DNA from 2 places in the Arthrobacter pascens genome. Region 2 is predicted to be linked to the other one. Evidence: riboswitches for the same ligand, from Rfam matches in the RefSeq annotation. Region 2 holds a riboswitch; the other holds the start of a gene.

Region 1 (9,463 bases), 3.7 Mb from region 2:
CTCGGCATCGAAGGCACCTCGCCTCGCCATACACAGAGGCGGGACGCAGTTATTTCGACGGAGTCAGGAGATTCTGGCAGCAGGGTTTCAACGGGCATGGCCCTAAACATACCTGCCATCGTAGTATCCCGGAACATTCGCCGTTTGGAACGGAAGTGAGATTCTGGCGTGCAGCCTAGCTTGGATGGATGACAACATCCTCTTCCCAAAAAATTACGATCATCGGTGCCGGCGGGTTCGTGTTTCCGTTTCGCCTCATAGGTGATCTGGTGAGTTTTCCGGCCCTCCGTTCAAGCACACTGTGTTTGATGGACCTTGACCCGGAGCGGCTATCGCGCACTGCTGATGCTGCCCGATCCCTCATAGCCCACCATGGTTTCGATACCAAGATTGTCGAGACCATCGACCGCCGCGAGGCCCTCCTCGATGCTGACTTCGTCATCATTACCTTCCAAGTCGGTGGTATCGATTCCTACAGGCACGACGTTGAGATCCCACGGAAATACGGTGTAGACCAAGCGGTCGGGGATACTGTCGGTCCGGGAGGTGTGTTCCGATTCCTCCGTTCCGTCAACTCCTATGACGCCATCGCAGCGGATGCTCTGGAATTGTGTCCCAATGCGCAGTTCATCAACTACGCCAACCCGATGGCCATGGCGACAGGATTCCTCAACGCCAAAGGACTTAAGGCCGTCGGGCTGTGCCACAGTGTCCAGGGGACGACGCGGATGCTGGCCCGGACCCTCGATGTTCCCTACGACGATGTGAGTTTTGTCTGCGCCGGCATCAACCATCAAGCCTGGATTCTCAGTTTCCGCCGCGGCGAAGAAGACCTCTATCCAGGCCTGCGTGCGGTCATGCAAAGCCGCCACCTCCGAGGCCGGGCGGCAGACAGCCTCGCAAAGGACGACGGTGATCACAGCGAGCCCGCTGAAGCTGCCAGCAACTACGAGGGGGGCAACGAACAGGTACGCACGTCGATTATGGACGCCTTCGGGTTCTTCCAGACCGAGTCCAGTCACCACGCGTCCGAGTACCTGCCGTACTTCCGAAAGTCGCCGGACCTTACTCTGGAATACATTCCGCAACGCTGGGACTACTACGAAATCTGTTCCAGCCATGATGAGCAGGGCGAGATCGACGGACAGCTTTCATATTTAAAAGCGAACCTCACTACCTCGGTCGAGTACGGCGCGAGCATCATCAACTCGATCGTGACGGGAACACCGAGCGTTGTTTACGGCAATGTACCGAATGACGGATTGATCGGGAATCTTCCGGAATCCGCCTGCGTTGAGGTGCCTTGTTTGGTGGACGCGAATGGGGTGCAACCCACTGCGGTCGGCGACCTGCCGGCTCAGCTCGCAGCCGTCAACAGAACCAATATCGGCGTACAGGATCTCGCCCTCAGAGCTGCGCTAACCGGCGTGCGTGAACACGTGTACCACGCAGTGATGCTCGACCCGTTGACGAGCGCCCTGCTCACACTCGATCAGATCCGCGCCATGACTGACGAGCTCCTTGAGGCGCATTCCGGACTTCTGCCAGCAGGACTCCGCTTGTAATCACTCGCTTGTAATCACTACACGCCGAGTATTCGGCGCGATCAATACGAAGCCTTCCTAACCAAGTTCCTGCGTAAACCTGGAAGGTCGTTCGAACCTCACGACGATGCAGTCCGCGGCAGACGCAGCCGGAAGCTGAGCCAATCGAATCGCTTCGACCAATTCCTGGGCTGGCTGCCCGGTACGGAGCTGCGCAGAGCAGCAGCCGGCCTGGCAATTAAGCCTTCGTCAGGCCAACAGAAGTCCACACAAAGGAGTGCAAATCATGCTTGGAAACAATGCCTCACCGGAACGCAGCCCGTCCCTGAAGGAGCTCGGCCGCACAGGGGTAGGCCGCCGGTCCTTCCTGGGTCTTGTGGGTGGTGCCGTGGCCTTTGCCGCCCTCCCCGCTCTCACTTCATGCAGCAGCGGCGGCGGCGGGGCCCCGCAGGCCACCAGTTCCGCGGGGATGTCCGACGCCACGTCCAAGCTCGTGCCCAGCTACATTCCGCTGGACATCGTCAAACCGGACATCCCGAGTGTGAACGGTACATCGCCCGGCTTCACCAAATACCCCTCATCCTTAGTCAAGTCAGTGCAGGGTGTTCCCGGTAAAGGCGGAAGCTATACAGTCATGACCCCGGCCTGGTGGGCAATCCCGCCGGCGGATAACAGCTACTACCAGGCCGTCAACGAACGGCTGGGCGCAAAGCTCAATTTCCAGGTCAGTGACGGAAACACCTACGGGGACAAGATCCAGACGGTGCTGGCCTCACCCAAGGATGTGCCGGACTGGGTGGTCATCCCGTCCTGGAACCTTCCGCCGCGGTTCGGCCAGGCAGTCAAGGGCCTCTTCACTGACCTTTCCCAGTACCTTGCCGGTGACAAGGTCAAGAAGTACCCCAACCTCGCAAATATCCTCACCTCAGCCTGGAAGTACAGCTGTTTCGAAGGCGGGCTGTACGGGTTGCCGTTCCCGAACGAGCAGGTCGGGAACGCCTTCTTCTACCGTAAGGACCTGTTCGATGAAATGGGCCTGGAACAGCCAAAGTCCGCCGATGAATACATCGCACTGGCCAAGGAAATCACTGACCCGGCCAAGAACCGCTGGGGTTCCGAAGATGTGTGGGTCGGCGCGCAGATCATGCATGGCGTGGACAACTGGAAACTGGTGGACGGCAAGCTTCGGAGCAGGTTTGAGACAGACGAATACCGGGCTGCCCTGGAATGGGGTGCAAAGCTTTTCGCCTCAGGCGCTGTCCACCCGGATGCCGTGGCCGGCAACACCCAGAAGTCGGGGCAGCGCTTTGGGTCCGGCGCGTCGCTGATGACCAACGACGGGATTGGTGGCTGGCATGGAACCCTGGCCCTGAACCTGCCCAGCAACCCGAAGTTCCAGATGCAGCCCATGGACTTCTTTGCCCCTGACGGCGGAAAGCCCACGTTGTTCCGCGGTGCGCCCGCCGCCATCTTCAGTTTCATCAAAAAGACCGATGATGCTTCGAAGGTTGAGGAAATGCTGGCCCTGGCCAACTTTGCGGCCGCTCCCTTCGGCACGGACGAGAACATGCTGATCAACAACGGCGTGGAAGGCATCCACTACACCCGCGACGCACAGAACGTTCCGCAGGCCACGGCCAAGGGCACGGCGGAAGTGACCAGCACGTACGCGTTCCTGGTGAACTCCGCTGTGGTGAACAACCAGGTCCAGTACCCCGGCTACGTAAAGGCCAAAACGGACTGGGAAATCCGGCAGGCCCCCTACGTGGTTGACCCCCTCTTCTACGGCCTGCAGATTCAGGAGCCCAGCAAATTCGGCTCCCTGGGAAAGCCGTTCGACGACCTTTCCAAGGACATCCTCCGCGGGCGCAAGAGCATGTCGGACCTTGATGCGGCCGTCGCCACCTGGAAGAAGAACGGCGGAGACGAACTGCGTGAGTTCTACGCAGGATTCCTGAACGCCTAGGACGTATCTCCCAAAGCGGCGAGCAGATGCTAACTGCTCGTAGAACGAGTAACAGATTGTGTAAATGTCGATCGACAAAGCTGTGTGACATAACTTAGGCCCGCCGTTCGCACGGCGGAGCCCTTCGCTCACTTCAAGAACCCTGACCGTCAAGGAGAGTCCCACATGAGTTTGTACCCCCGTCGAAGAACCCGTCTGCGGCTGATCGCCGTCATGGGCGCCGTGCTCGCGCTGCTGGCGACCGGTTTCCTGGGCACGGTCAGCGCCCAAGCGGCCCAAGACTGCGAGGTCGATTACAAGGTCACCGGCCAATGGTCCGGCGGCTTTAACGCCAACGTCGAGGTCACCAACCTCGGCGAGCCAATCAAAAACTGGGACCTCGAGTGGACCTGGCCCGACGGCCAGAGCGTCACCGACATGTGGAACGCGAAGGACAAGAGCAGGGCCGGATCGGCCAAGGCCAGCGGCCGGGGCTACAACGCCGCGCTCGCGACCGGCGGTTCGACGTCGTTCGGGTTCACCGGTTCGTGGTCGGGTGCGAACACCGACCCGACCGGGTTCCGCCTCAACGGCCGCCTCTGCGAGCCGACCACCCCGCTCAGCGCCATGGAGCAGGTCGCGGCCATGCAGCCGGGCTGGAACCTTGGCAACACCCTGGACGCGCTGGGCGGTGAGACCGCCTGGGGCAACCCGCTGATCACCGAGGAACTCCTCCGGACCATCAAGGCCAACGGCTACAAGTCGATCCGCCTTCCGGTGTCCTGGGACGAGCACACCGGTCCGGGACCGGACTACACGATCGACCCGGCCTGGCTCGACCGCGTCGCGCAGGTCGTGGACTGGGCGATCGCTAACGACCTCCAAGTGATGGTCAACCAGCACGACCAGATGTGGACCAAGCTGCTGCCGGACGACCGCGAGAACGTGTTGGCGAAGTTCAAGGCGATGTGGACCCAGATCGCCGAGCGGTTCAAGTACTACCCGTCGGAGCTGTCCTTCGAGAGCATCAACGAACCGCAGTTCCCCAGTGACGAGGCCAACAAGGACGCCCACACCGCCACGCTCAACGTCGCCTTCCACGAGGCCGTCCGCTCCACCGGCGGGAACAACGAGGACCGGCTCCTGGTGCTGCCGACGTGGGTCACCAACTCCGAGCAGCCCCACCTTGACGCGCTCAAGGCCACCATCGACTCCCTTGACGACCCGATGATTGCCGCGACCGTCCACTTCTACGGGTTCTGGCCCTTCAGCGTCAACATCGCCGGGTTCACCACCTACGACGAGGCGACCCAGCAGGACCTCAAGGACACCTTCCAGCGCGTGAACGACACGTTCCTCGACAACGACATCCCGGTCATCGTCGGGGAGTGGGGCGTCCTCGGCTATGACTACACGCGCCCTGGCGTCCCCCAGTCCCAGCAGTACGGCGAGCTGCTGAAGTTCTTCGAGGCCACCATGTACGAGGCCCGGGAGCAGAAGTTGACCTTGATGCTGTGGGACGCCGGCTCGTACCTCAACCGCAACACCCTCGAATGGCGCGACCCGCTCCTTCGCTCGTACATGGAGTCGGGGATGACGACGCGTTCGGGCACCGCCTCGTTCGACTCGATCTACCTCGAGAAGGCCGGGACCATCGCGGACGAGTCGCTGACGCTCAACCGCAACGGCCTCGAGTTCAAGGGTCTGTGGCACGGGGACACGGCACTGGCCGAGGGCGCCGACTACACCGTGACGGGCGACACGCTCACCCTCACCGCCGCCGCGCTCACCCGCCTCGCGGGCGACCGCGCCTACGGCACCAACACGACGATCGAGGCCCGCTTCTCGGACGGTCTGCCGTGGCGGATCCACATCATCACCTACGACACTCCGCAGCTCTCGGACGCATCCGGGGCCACGGACTCGTTCGCGATCCCGACCCGGTTCTTGGGCGACCAGCTCGCCACGATGGAGGCCAAGTACGCCGACGGCACCAATGCCGGGCCCAACGACTGGACTGCCTTCAAGGAGTTCTGGGCGGCCTACCGGCCCGACTATGATGCGGGCGCAATCAGCCTTACCCCGGATTTCTTCAACGTGGTCAGGGACGACGAGCCCGTCACCCTCACCTTACACTTCTGGGGTGGCGGCACGATCGACTATACGATCACCAAGACCGGCACGACCGTGACCGGAACCTCCGCCTAGGCGGCAACCTGCCCGGCGCCGGCGGGCCACCTTTCAAGGTGACCCGCCGGCGTCGTACTTCTGTTGGCATTAGTCCTTGATGAGGTCGTTGACCACGATGGTCTGGTCCCGGTCCGGGCCCACACCGATGGCGGAGAAGCGTGTGCCGGAGAGCTTTTCCAGGGCCAGGACGTAGTTGCGTGCATTCTCCGGGAGGTCCTCCAGGGTGCGCGCCGCAGTGATGTCCTCGGTCCAGCCTTCGAAGTATTCAAAGATGGGCTTCGCGTGGTGGAATTCCGTCTGGGTCATGGGCATTTCGTCGTGCCGGACGCCGTCGACGTCGTAGGCCACGCACACCGGGATCTGTTCGATGCCGGTGAGGACGTCCAGCTTGGTGACGAAGTAGTCGGTGAAACCGTTGACCCGGGCAGCATGGCGGGCCAGGACGGCGTCGTACCAGCCGCAACGCCGAGGACGGCCGGTGTTGACGCCGAACTCGCCGCCGGTCTTCTGGAGGTAGACACCCATCTCATCGAACAGCTCCGTGGGGAACGGTCCGGCGCCGACGCGGGTGGTGTACGCCTTGATGATGCCGATGGAACGTGAGATTCGAGTGGGTCCGATGCCGGAGCCTACCGAGGCACCGCCCGCTGTGGGGTTGGAGGATGTCACGAACGGGTAGGTGCCGTGGTCAACGTCCAGGAACGTGGCCTGGCCACCCTCCATCAGCACCACTTTGCCCTCATCCAGCGCCTTGTTCAGCACCAGGGTGCTGTCGATGACCAGCGGGCGGAGGCGCTCTGCAAAGGACAGGAAGTAGGCAACGATCTCCTCCACCTCGATGTCGCGGCGGTTGTAGACCTTGACCAGGAGCTCATTCTTCTGCCGCAGCGATCCCTCGACCTTCTGGCGGAGGATGGACTCATCGAACACGTCCTGGACCCGGATGCCCAGGCGGGCCACCTTGTCCATATATGCCGGGCCGATGCCGCGGCCGGTGGTGCCGATGGCGCGGCTGCCGAGGAACCGCTCGGTGACCTTATCCAGCACCTGGTGATAGGGCGCGACCAGGTGGGCGTTGGCGGAGACACGGAGCCTGGACGTGTCGGCGCCACGGGCCTCAAGGCCGTCGATCTCCTGGAAGAGTGCCTCCAGGTTCACCACGCAGCCGTTTCCGATGATCGGAATAGCGTTGGGGCTGAGGATGCCGGCCGGAAGGAGCTTGAGCTCATACTTCTCACCGCCTACGACGACGGTGTGCCCGGCGTTGTTGCCGCCGTTGGGCTTAACGACGTAGTCGACGCGGTGGCCGAGCAGGTCAGTAGCCTTACCTTTGCCTTCGTCGCCCCATTGGGCTCCGACGATCACGATTGCTGGCATGGGATCCTCCCCCATTCGTTCGGGCCGCATCCCGTTGTCCAGCCCTGCCTGAATCACCAGGGGCGGATGCCGGAAGTCGGCACCGTTCATGAGAATGCCCCGACGGCTTCAGTCTGGCGGAACAGCTTCGGTGGCCTGCCAGGCAAGAGTTCGGGGCTCTTACCAGCCAAGTTTAGCGGATGCGGGGGTTTCTCCACTTGTTCGGCGACGCGGCTCCGCGTTGCCGGCACGCCACCTGCCGCCATCCCGTGAAACAATCCGGCAAAGGCTTGCCCTCATCCGCGCGATGCCATTAAGTGAGAGTACCCATCCGGAGCGGCCGAGAGACCTGGCTCGTAGACGCCGCAGCAACCGCGGAGGTGCAGGGACAATCCTGCCTGCAGGTGCTACTGCCAGGACCGATGGAAGGAATGATCCATGTCCCTCAACACTGACCACATCCGGGCCACGCATGCAGGCTCCCTGCCCCGCACACCTGAGCTCATCGCCGCCAACGCCGCTAAGGAAACAGACGGCATTACTCCCGAATTCCTTGAGTTGCTGGAAGCATCGGTGGCGGGTGTCGTCCAGCGGCAGAAGGATGTCGGGCTGAATATCCCGAATGACGGCGAATACGGGCACACCATGTCCACTTCGGTTGATTACGGGGCCTGGTGGAACTACTCCTTCGCCAGGCTTGGCGGCCTGGAACCAACGGATGTGGACCGCTGGAAGGACCCGGTGGTGCATCGCTCTACTCCGGGTCATATTGTGCTGACCTCATTTCCCGATCGCCGTGACCGGCTGGCTTTCAACGACGCCTACACCGATCCGTCCTCAGGGATCCTGACGCACCGCAAGAGCGTCTCCCAGCCGAAGATCACCGGGCCCCTGACATACACCGGACAGGACCTGGTGGCATCTGATGTTACGAACCTGAAGAAGGGCCTGGCTGCAGCCGGCCTGACTGAAGGCTTCGTGGCTTCGCTGTCCCCCGGTTCGTGCGCCAGGGTGGCCAACGAGTACTACGCCTCTGATGAGGAGCTCCTCTATGCCTGCGCTGATGCCATGCGGGAGGAATACAAGGCCATCATCGACGCCGGCCTGACCGTCCAGTTGGACGACCCGTCGCTCGCGGAAAGCTGGGACCAGATCAACCCTGAACCAGCGCTGCAGGACTACCTGAGGTTCATCCAGCTGCGCGTCGAGGCCACGAACTGGGCGCTGCGCGACTTGCCCAGGGACCGGATCCGGCTGCACGTCTGCTGGGGATCCTGGCATGGACCTCACACGACGGATATTCCGTTCGCGGACATCATCGGGTCCGTGCTGCAAATCAACGCCGGCGGCTACTCCTTTGAAGCAGCCAACGTCCGCCATGAGCACGAGTGGCGGATCTGGGAGGACACTAAGCTGCCCGAGGGCAAGGTGATCATTCCCGGCGTCGTGTCCCATGCCACCAACGTCGTGGAGCATCCCGACCTCGTGGCGGACAGGATCGTGCGGTTCGCGGAGCTGGTGGGACGTGAGAACGTCATCGCCTCCACCGACTGCGGACTGGGAGGCCGTGTGCACCCGCAGATTGCCTGGGCCAAGCTTGAGGCCCTGGGTGAGGGTGCGCGGCGCGCCACCGCGCGGCTCTGGTAAGAACACCACCAACTCCGCGGAAGGGCTCGTTACCCTGACCCGCAAAACCCGGCGCAGCGGCCCGGCGTTTCGTTTTGCGGGGCTTGCTAAACTGGAGAAGGCCGACCAGGAATCGGTCCACACCACATTTCAACCCATCCCGGGAACTGCCGTCCATGACGCGCCCATTTTTCCGGATTGGCAGCATCGCCGAGCCCCGCAGGAGACATTGCACTACATGACAGCCCTGGCACCCGAATCTTTCCGCGAGCAGCTCCTGAGCCGCCGATACGAACCCAACGTCGCAGCCGTCAACGAACTGTGCGATTCCCTGCAGGACGTGAGGCCGGACAGCGAAGTCCCGTACGTCGATCCCATGCATGACGTGGACGAGTGCCGGATCATCAGCCTGTACTCAAACATCGGCGAGGCCGACAAATCGGGTTTCATCACAGCAGGGGACGACGACGCCGCCACCCGCATGCTGGGCATCCAGTGGAAGCTGGGCCTCCGCCCCGAGTTCGTCATGCCGTGGAACGTCCACCCCTGGCACACCCCGGGCGAGCCCAACGGAAAGTTCACTCCGGACCAGATCGCCGCCGGCCTCAAGCCGCTGCTGAAGTTCCTGGCCCTGGTTCCGCGTGCTTCCGTGATCGTGGCGCACGGCACTGAGGCCAACCGCCTGGCCAACCTGCTGCTAAAGACCGAGGTTCCGCTCCTCTGGCGCCGCGGCTTGAAGACCTACAAGGTACGTTCCCTGTGCGGCCGCGCGTTTGCCGGAACTCCGGCACGGCAGGAGCAG
Region 2 (9,463 bases):
TCCACCTGGTTCCTGCCGGCACTGGCCAGCCTTCCGCCCGAGCTTGGCGCGTGCTTCGAGCTCCACAGAGAGGACGAGCAGCATTCCACGCAGCTCCTGCGCACCGGGACGGTGATGGCTGCGGTAACGGCAACTCCCGAACCGGTCCAGGGGTGCAGCGTGGAACCACTCGGCGTCCTGAGGTACCGGGCCGTGGCCAGCCCCGGCTACATGCGCCGCTGGTGGCCGGACGGGCCGGACCTCAGGGAAGGCAGCTTGGCCCCCGTCATCGACTTTGACCGCAAGGACGACCTGCAGGAGGGGTTTTTCCGCAAGCTGACCGGGGCGGGAATTTCCGCGCCGCGGAACTTTGTGCCGTCGTCGGCCGAGTTTGCGCAGGCGATCCGGCTGGCACTGGGGTGGGGATTGTTGCCCGAACAGGAGTGCCGGGCCGGCATCCTAAACGCGGAGCTCGTGGAGCTGGCCCCTGCCGATCCGGTGGATGTGGCGTTGTATTGGCAGCGGTGGAAGATCGACTCACCACTGCTTAACCAGCTTTCCGCCGCGGTCCGGGGGACGGCGTCACGGGAGCTCCGCCAGCCTGGCGCCTGACCTCTGCCTGTCAGGAAAGCAGTCAGGAGCGCCGCAGGCATCAGTGCCGGGGACGAAGTGGCCGTACAGCTCGAATTTCAGGCGGGGGAAGGTACCAACTGACAGGCGTACCGCCACCGAGGTGGGCTGCTCAGACCTGCTTCAGCGCCTGTTCCAGATCCCTGATCAGGTCGTCCGCGTCTTCAAGGCCCACGGACAGGCGCACCACGCCGTCAGTCAGGCCAATGGCAGCGCGGCCTTCGGGTCCCATGGCGCGGTGCGTGGTGGTAGCCGGGTGGGTGATGAGGGATTTCGCATCGCCAAGGTTGTTGGAGATGTCGATGATCCGCAGCGCATCCAGCAGCGCGAAGGCGGCGTCCTTGCCGGAGCGGGCGCCCGTCGTCGCAAGTTCCAGGGTGAGCACAGTGCCGCCGGCCTTCATCTGCTTGGCCGCGAGCTCGTACTGCGGGTGCGATTTCAGCAGGGGGTACCTGACCCAGCTCACGGCGGGCTGCTGTTCCAGCCACTCGGCCAGCCGCAGCGCCGTGGCGGAGGAGTGGTTGACGCGCAGCGCCATCGTCTCCAGTCCCTTGGTGAGGACCCACGCGTTGAAGGCGGACAGGGACGGTCCGGTGTGCCGCATGAGCTGCTTGACCGGGCCCTCGATGAATTCCTTGGTGCCCAGGATGGCCCCGCCCATGACGCGGCCCTGCCCGTCGATGTGCTTCGTGCCGGAATAGACAACGACGTCGGCGCCCAGCTGGCCGCAGCGCTGCAGCAGCGGGGTGGCAAAAACGTTGTCGACGACGACGGTCGCACCGGCGGCGTGCGCCAGTTCACTGACCGCGGCGATATCCACGATTTCCTGCATGGGGTTGGACGGGGATTCGAAGAAGACTGCAGTGGTGGGCTCCGACAGGGCTGCACGCCACTGGTCCAGGTCCGGCCCGTCAACGAAGACGGTCTCCACGCCCCAGCGCGGCAGGATGTCGTTCAGGATCACGAAACAGGAACCGAACAGCGAGCGGGCCGCAACTACCCTGTCTCCCGCAGCCAGCAGGGCACCCAGGGCGGTAAAGACGGCGGACATTCCGGACGCCGTCGCAAAGCACGCTTCGGTGCCTTCCAGGAGCCGGAGCCGTTCCTGGAACGTGGCCACTGAGGGGTTGCCGTAGCGGGAGTAGACAAACCGCTCGTCCTCGCCGGTGAAGGCGCGCTCGGCGGCGGCAGCGGATTCGTAGACGAACCCCGAGTTCAGGAAGACCGGCTCGGTGGTTTCCTGGAAGTTGGTGCGGTCAAGGCCGCCACGGACTGCCTGGGTGTCAGGGCTCCAGCTGGAGGCATCTTCGTTGAAGGTCACTTAGTTCTTTCCCAGGTTGGTCGGCAGGCCGCGGTTCTTCCAGCCGTTGATGGTGCGCTCGCCGTAGCGGTCGGGATCGCCTTCGAAGCCCTCCAGGACGTTATAGGACGTGAAGCCGGCCTGGGTGGCTGCAATGGCGGCGGCCACGGATCGGGCGCCGGAGCGGCACAGGAAGACCAGTTCGGTGGTGGTGTCCTCCGGCGCCTGCTGGGTGAGCTCCCTGATGAATTCCGGGTTGGGTATCCCGCCCGGGAAAGTCCATTGGATGAAGAGGGGATCGTTGTCCGTTGCCCTGGTGTCAGGGATGCCGATGTGCGCCCATTCGCCTTCCGTGCGGACGTCGACGAGGATTGCACCTTCCTGCAGCTTGGCCCAGGCTTCGTGCGGCGTGAGGTCTCCTGCATAGCTCATGCGTGGCCCTCGCCCTCGAACTCGAGGTCTTCTACGGCGGTGGCGACGGCGGCATCCGCACTGGCGATGGCCGCCGGGAGGATCAGGGCCTGTGCAACGATAACGCTGCTGCCGTTGAAGGTTGCGGCCGGGCTGCCGTGCAGCACGTAGCCTTCGCCCAGGGCGCTGGAGATCCGTTCGCAGAAGGCACGGTCGTCCGGCCCGGTGATCAGTCGGTAGGACAGCTTTTCTTCAGGGGCAGGTGCCTCAGACACGAGGGATCTCCTTCTTTCACGCTTGCAGCTCGAATGGTCGATATGCCGAGTATTCACCTGAGGCACCCCGCCGCGAAAGGGAGGGTTGCCGACCGGCCAGTCAGGGCTTGGCGCCGGTTCTCATTACTGCTCAAAAACGTAACACTTGGCACGCCGCCCCGCACCGCCGTCGTCGTCATGTTCCGTAACCAACCGTCACGGGTGCAACGAGGGCCGGGTCAGGCCTTGAGGATGAGGGCTTCCCCCTGACCGCCGCCGCCACAGAGGGCTACCACTCCGGTGCCGCCGCCGCGGCGCTTGAGTGCCAGCGCCTGATGGAGCACCAGCCGGGCCCCGGAGGCGCCGACGGGATGGCCCAGGGCGATCGCGCCGCCCTCGGCGTTGATCCGGCCCGTCGGAATTCCCAGGTCTTTCGCTGACTGGATGATGACCGACGCAAACGCCTCGTTGATCTCGATGAGATCCAGGTCCGTCACCTCGAGCCCTTCAAGCTTGAGTGCCTGTTCGATGGCCCGTGATGGCTGGGAGTGCAGCGAAGCGTCAGGGCCGGCGGTCTGGCCGTGGCTGCCGATCTCGGCAATCCAGCTGAGTCCGGCCCGCTGGGCTGCCGCCTTACTGGCAACCACGACGGCGGCGGCGCCGTCGGAGAGCGGAGAGGCAGAACCTGCGGTGATGGTGGCCGACTCAGCCGTGGAGAACGCAGGTTTGAGCGCTGCCAGCGCTTCCGGCGTCGTTCCGGGCCTGATGCCCTCATCGGAATCCACAACCAGCGCCGGACCCCGCCGCTGCGGAATCCCCACGGGTGCTATCTCCTCAGCCAGGAACCCGGCGGACCGTGCGGCCTCGGAGCGCTGGTGGGACCGCGCGGCAACCTCGTCCTGCCCCGCCCGGCTGATCCCCCGCTCGGCGTTGCCCGCATCGGTCGCCGCGCCCTGCAGCACACCGGAAACGGGATCCTGCAGGGCGTCCCCGTTCAGCGAATCCACCAGCGGGGCATCGCCTATGGCCACCCCGGTGCGCAGCCCGCGGAGCAGGTGCGGGGCGTTGCTCATGGACTCCTGGCCTGCTGCGACGATGAAATCAGCTTCGCCCGCCCGGATCATCCGGGCAGCATCAATCACGGCCGTGAGCCCGGAGAGGCAGAGCTTATTGATGGTGACCGTGGGAACATCCCAGCCGATGCCGGCGGCGAGGCTTGACTGGCGTGCCGGACCCTGGCCCGCACCAGCCTGGATGACCTGGCCAACGATCACGGCCTGGACCTGTCCAGCGGCCACGCCGGTCCGCTCCAGCGCATGGCGGATGGCATGTGCGCCCAGCTCGGTGGACGCCAGCGGGGCGAGGCTGCCGCGGAAGCGCCCGAACGGAGTACGGGCGCCGCCGAGGATGACGGCAGTACGGGCGTCGTTGTTCATGACGGAGTGCCTTTCGGTGCGCCGCTGGCAGTGGCCTGGGCTTCGTGGAGGATGACCTGGTGGAGAAGGTGGTCCTGCCAGCTGCCGGCGATTTTCAGGTAGTTCGGTGCCACACCGATTTCCTGGAAGCCGTTGTGCTGAAGTATTTTCCGTGATGCCCGGTTGTGAATCAGGGTGGCGGCCTGCACCCGGTGAAGGCCCAGGTCCTCTCGGGCATAATCCACGGCGAACTTCACCGCTGCGGATCCGATTCCCTGGCCAGTGACGTCCTGGTCCACCCAGTACCCGAGGTTGGCGCTGAGGAACGGCCCGCGGACAATGCCTGTCAGCGTGATGGCGCCGATGATGCGTTCGCCGGCCAGAAGGATCCACGGCATCTCCTGCCCGGCGGCATGCTGGGCGAGTTTGCTGTGGATGATGGTCAGTTGGTGCCAGGGGGTGAAGAATTCCTCGTCCCGGGCAGGCTCCCAAGGAGCCAGATGTTCCCGGTTCCGGACATAGGCCTCGCTCAAGCGGGCTGCATCGTCCCGCTCGAGCAGCCGCACGTGGATGCCGTGAGCCAGCTGAGAGGACGGTCTGCCGGGCGTCATCCTGGACGCATTCGCTCTGGTACCCGTGCTGGAAGATGGTATCCGGCCGGCGGATTGAGTCATGGTTCCACCCTATCGGGACGACGGAGGGCGGGCACCAGCCCGCCCTCTGTCGTGTGCCAGCCCGCTGTCGTGGCGTTTGCGTCGGGCAGTGGATGTTCCGCTCCGCTAGACCAGGCCGGGATAGCTGGCGAGGATGTAGTCGGCAGCAGCCGGCCCCTTCATGCGCAACCCGTTCGTGCCGGGATCGATGCGCTTTTGCATTGCGGCCCAGAATGCCGATTCCGTGCGGGGGGCCCGCTGGTTGAGCAGGCACCAGCTGGTGTAGAGGCCGTACAGGGGGTCGCGGTCCAATGTGGAATCAGACTCGCGGTCACACTGGGTTGCTTCTTGGAGGAACTTGTCGAACTGCGAATGCGCCATGGGAGGCTCACTTTCGCCGGGTGCGTTGTGTGCCGCCGTTCGGCTACAGCAGCTGAGCCTGGACGCCATGCACGGGGCATCCAAGGATGTTACACGGGGCCGTTCAGTACCTGTGGCCCCACCGGGATGGTGGTCCGGCTGGTGAATCCCTGGCCGGTAACTCGGTCCCTCTTCTGAAACCCGTGTCAACACCTTCTCTACGTTGTAGACTTTACTCGTAGACTACGAAATAGACAAGGGTCCTCCTTTGTTCTGACGTGCAGAGGCGCCTTCAACAGGACGGATTGACATGCCCTCGCCAAAGAATTCCGATGCCGGGTCAGCTCCTCAGAAGACTCGGCTCAGCAGGCATGTGGTGCTGACTGCGGCATTGGAGCTGGTGGACGCCGAAGGCCTTGACGCCCTGACAATGCGGCGTCTGGGGCAGCGGCTGAACCGGGACCCCATGAGCCTGTACCGCTACGCGGCCAACCGTGCCGGCCTGCTGGACGGAGTGTCGGAACTGGTCTTCGACGAACTGTCCATCCATCCCAGGGACCCGGACTGGCAGGCCCAGCTTCGCCACATTGCCCACGACCTGCGCCTGCTGGCCCTGCGGCACCCCAACGTGGTGCCTTTGCTGGTGACCAGACCGCTTTCCACGCCGCTGGGGCTGCGCCCTTTGGGTACGCTGCGGCCCCTTGAACGGATCCTCTCGCTGCTGATCGACGCCGGGTTTGCACCCGCCGATGCACTCCACGTGTACCGGGCCTACTACGGTTTCCTCTACGGGCACATCCTCAACGAGCTCCAGGAATTCATCGTGGATCCGGACGAAAACGAAGCACTTCTCCGCCTCGGCCTGCACCGTCTCCCGCCGAAGGACTTTCCACAGCTCCGTGCGCTGGGACCCGTCCTTGCAAACTACGACGGCGCAGCCGAACTGGACCAGGGGATCGATATCCTGCTCTCAGGCCTGGCGGCCCGGCTCCCGCCGCGGCCGGAACCGGCCGTGAGCAGGCCAAAGGCGGAGTGAACCGGCCGCCTTTGCTGCCCTGCAGTCTGCTCCGTCCAAGACGGACAGTGCAGGGCAGCTCAGGTACTGGCAGGGCCTCCCTCAGGAGCCTCACAGGTCCTAGCCTTGATGCGGCTACCTGATCCGCACCATCCTAAGGAAGTAACCTTGGAAATCCTGCCTAAGCCGGCCAGCAACAAGGGACCGGCCCACATGTTTGCCGGCGAAGTCTGGTTCGATGTCATCGCCAGAGGCGAGGAACCCTCGCAGCTGCGCGTGAATATGGTCCGGTTCGCCCCGGGAGCCCACACGGCGTGGCACTCCCATGCGAATGGCCAGACCCTGCATGTGACGGACGGCCGCGGCCTGGTGCAGGCACGCGGCGGCGAAATCATTGAACTGCGCCCCGGCGACACCATCTATACGCCTCCGGGCGAGGAGCACTGGCACGGTGCAGCGCCGGACCATTTCATGAGCCACCTGGCCATGTGGGAAGCACTGGGCGACGGTCAGGAAGGACCGGAAACTGCGTGGGGTGACCACGTCACCGAGGCTGAATACCCGAAGGGGCAGTAGCTACTGGATCCCTGCGAACAGTTCGTTCAGTTCCGCGGTCAGCTGCTTTTGGATGGCTGGCGTGCCGATTTCCTTGCCGTCGATGTGGTTGACCGGCGCCAGCAGGCGGATGCTGGAAATCAGCCACACGGCGTCGGCCTCCAGCAGGTCCTGCGGTTCCAGCGGACCGTAGCCGAGTTCCCAGCCGGCGGCCCTTGCAGCATTGAACAAAGCCCCCTGGGACGTTCCGGGGAGGATACCGCTGTCCAGCCGGGGCGTGACCAGCCGCCGCGTCGTGCGGTTGCCGCCGGCGCCGTCGTCGGACGTTTCCAGGTGGGCGAGCAGGACTGTCGAGGTAGGACCTTCCAGGACCCTGCCGTCGGATGAGGTGAAGATGACATCGTCAGCGCCCTGCTTGTGCGCGTACCGCAAGGCGGCCATGTTCACGGCATAGGAAAGGGTCTTGGCGCCCATCAGCAGCCAGGGGGCCCGCTCAGCCACCCCACTGTCATGACCACGGTCCAGGAGGATAACGTCGATGCCCGTCTCGCGCTGCCGGCGTCCTGCAGCACCGACCGGGGAAACCTGGACCCAGCAGGTGGGGGAGCCGGCTCCTTCCACTCCACGGGTTACCACCAGCTTCACCACCAGCTCATCATCGGCAGGGGAAGGGGCGGGGTGCTGCATCCGGTGCTCCGCGACACCGGTTTCGATGGCCTTGCGCCAACGGTCCTGCCCCGGATTCTCCAGGTCGAGGGCCAGCGCCGAGCTGTCCAGGCGGTCAAGGTGTGCCTGGAGCTTACGCACGGACCCGCCCACCGCGAGCATCGATTCGAAGACGCCGTCACCCCTGATGGCCCCCTGGTCCGTGGCCATCAGCTGCGGCTTGGAGGCATCCGCCAGCCGGCCGTTCGGGAACGCGGGATCAAGGAAAACGAGCACGACAGGGGCAGGAGAAGTCATGGATCCAGCTTAGTCCGGCCCGCCGCCGATAAGCTGTGGTCACTGCCCTGGCTGGAAACCGTCCGCAGGGCACGCTCAATCCGGGGGTTGTTCGAGTGTTGTGGCCATTTTCGCTTGCGGGCACGTCACCGGCGTGGCTTGTGGTGCTGCTCAGTGTCGCGGACCTCGTGATCAGGGTCCTGGCGGTAGGCATCATTCCCGGCAACAGGCGCCCCACCACCGCAATGGCGTGGCTGCTGGGCATCTTCTTCGTGCCGTTCCTCGGCCTGGCCCTTTTCCTGCTGTTCGGCAACTTCAAGCTCTCCAGCCGCCGCCGCCAGCAGCAGGAGCAGGTCAATGAAAGGGTGCGGGCCGGCATCTCCTCACTCTCTGACGCCGAAAGCGGATACCCGGGACCGGAGTGGGTGACGTCCGCCGCGGAACTGAACCGCAGGCTGGGGTCCCTTCCGATGGTGGACGGCAACTCCGTGGAACTCATCCCCGGCTATCCCGACTCGATCCTGGCCATGACCGAGGCCGTGCGCAAGGCCAGGACATTCGTCAACGCCGAGTTCTACATCATGAGCACGGACCACATCACGGACGATCTGCTGACCGCCATGGAGGAGGCGGCGGAACGCGGTGTGGAGGTGCGTGTCCTGTTCGACCACATCGGCACGCTCCGGATCAAGGGCTACCGGAAGCTGCTCAAGCGCCTGCGGGCGGGCAAGATCCAGTGGAAGCGGATGCTCCCGCTGCTGCCGATCCACGGCCAGTGGCGGCGCCCGGACCTGCGCAACCACCGAAAGATCATGGTGATCGACGGCGAACTGGCCTTCACCGGTTCCCAGAACCTGATCGAGCCGTCCTACAACAGTCCCAAGCACCGCAAGGCGGGCAGGGAATGGGTGGAGCTCATGGCGTGCCTGCAGGGGCCGATCGTCACCACACTGAACGTGGTCTTCGCGACCGACTGGCTCAGTGAGACGGATGAATCCCTTGAGCATCAGCTGCAGCTGCCCTCTAACCCGGAACCAGGCAAGGTGACGGCCCAGGTGGTGCCCAGCGGGCCCGGGTTCATCACCGAAAACAACCTGCGGCTCTTTAATACCCTGATCTACTCCGCCCAGCACCGGATCTCCATCTGCAGCCCGTATTTCGTGCCCGACGACTCCCTGCTTTACGCCATCACCACCGCCGCCCAGCGCGGAGTGGATGTGGAGCTGTTCGTTTCCGAGAAGGGCGACCAGTTCCTGGTCCACCACGCCCAGCGCTCGTACTATGAGGCGCTGCTGGAAGCGGGAGTGCGGATCTATCTGTACAAGGCACCGTTCGTGCTGCACGCAAAGCACTTCACCATTGACGACGAAGTGGCGGTGCTGGGCTCGAGCAACATGGACATGCGTTCCTTCTCGCTGAACATGGAAGTCTCCGTGATGCTGCTCGGCGAGGACATCGTGAACAGCATGCGGGCCGTGGAAAACACGTATCGGGACATCTCGCACGAGCTCAAACTCAACGAGTGGCTCAGGCGGCCGCTCGCCGCCAGGTACGTAGACAACGTGGCCCGGCTGACGGCAACAGTCCAATAGGCCTTAGAGCTCGGGGAACTCCGCACCCAATGTGGAGAGGACGCCGAACGCCTTGACCCGGATCTCCTCGTATTCCTCGTCCGGCACGGAGTCAGCGGTGATGGCGCCGCCGACGCCGAGAGTCAGTTCCGCCGTCGTCGCCCCTCGGGTGCCGTCCCCGCCGCTGCCGTTCCCCGCTGTGCCGTCCCCCGCTTCGCTCCTGTTGTCGCCCGCCGTGATCACCAGCGTCCGGATGGCCACGGCCAGGTCCGTTGCGCCGTTCAGCGAGAAGTAGCCGATCGCCCCGGAATAGATACCGCGGGGCCCTTCTTCGAGCCGGTCCAGGATGGCCATGGTGCTGATCTTTGGCGCGCCGGT

What was found. A riboswitch is a leader RNA that binds a small molecule or an ion and turns the genes downstream of it on or off. The one in region 2 is predicted to bind S-adenosylmethionine.
Region 1: linked by a shared signal. The riboswitch ahead of QFZ40_RS17345 (cobalamin-independent methionine synthase II family protein) and the one ahead of QFZ40_RS00420 (DUF1737 domain-containing protein) in region 2 are both predicted to bind S-adenosylmethionine.

Annotation. Positions count from the first base shown of each region.
Region 1 covers NZ_JAUSXF010000001.1:3,787,034-3,796,496, forward strand. The annotation lists gene QFZ40_RS17320 (helix-turn-helix domain-containing protein) at 1-98, opposite strand, end outside; gene melA (alpha-galactosidase) at 189-1,565, shown strand; gene QFZ40_RS17330 (extracellular solute-binding protein) at 1,831-3,510, shown strand; gene QFZ40_RS17335 (cellulase family glycosylhydrolase) at 3,676-5,697, shown strand; gene QFZ40_RS17340 (adenylosuccinate synthase) at 5,767-7,056, opposite strand; SAM riboswitch class I at 7,360-7,464, shown strand; gene QFZ40_RS17345 (cobalamin-independent methionine synthase II family protein) at 7,474-8,682, shown strand; gene QFZ40_RS17350 (uracil-DNA glycosylase) at 8,900-9,463, shown strand, end outside.
Region 2 covers NZ_JAUSXF010000001.1:92,073-101,535, forward strand. The annotation lists gene QFZ40_RS00405 (LysR family transcriptional regulator ArgP) at 1-591, shown strand, start outside; gene QFZ40_RS21590 (hypothetical protein) at 595-693, shown strand; gene QFZ40_RS00410 (O-succinylhomoserine sulfhydrylase) at 722-1,930, opposite strand; gene QFZ40_RS00415 (rhodanese-like domain-containing protein) at 1,931-2,341, opposite strand; gene QFZ40_RS00420 (DUF1737 domain-containing protein) at 2,338-2,595, opposite strand; SAM riboswitch class IV at 2,609-2,723, opposite strand; gene QFZ40_RS00425 (acetyl-CoA C-acyltransferase) at 2,814-4,010, opposite strand; gene QFZ40_RS00430 (GNAT family N-acetyltransferase) at 4,007-4,663, opposite strand; gene QFZ40_RS00435 (hypothetical protein) at 4,769-5,023, opposite strand; gene QFZ40_RS00440 (TetR/AcrR family transcriptional regulator C-terminal domain-containing protein) at 5,313-6,038, shown strand; gene QFZ40_RS00445 ((R)-mandelonitrile lyase) at 6,186-6,593, shown strand; gene QFZ40_RS00450 (aminodeoxychorismate lyase) at 6,594-7,535, opposite strand; gene cls (cardiolipin synthase) at 7,634-9,106, shown strand; gene QFZ40_RS00460 (chorismate-binding protein) at 9,110-9,463, opposite strand, start outside.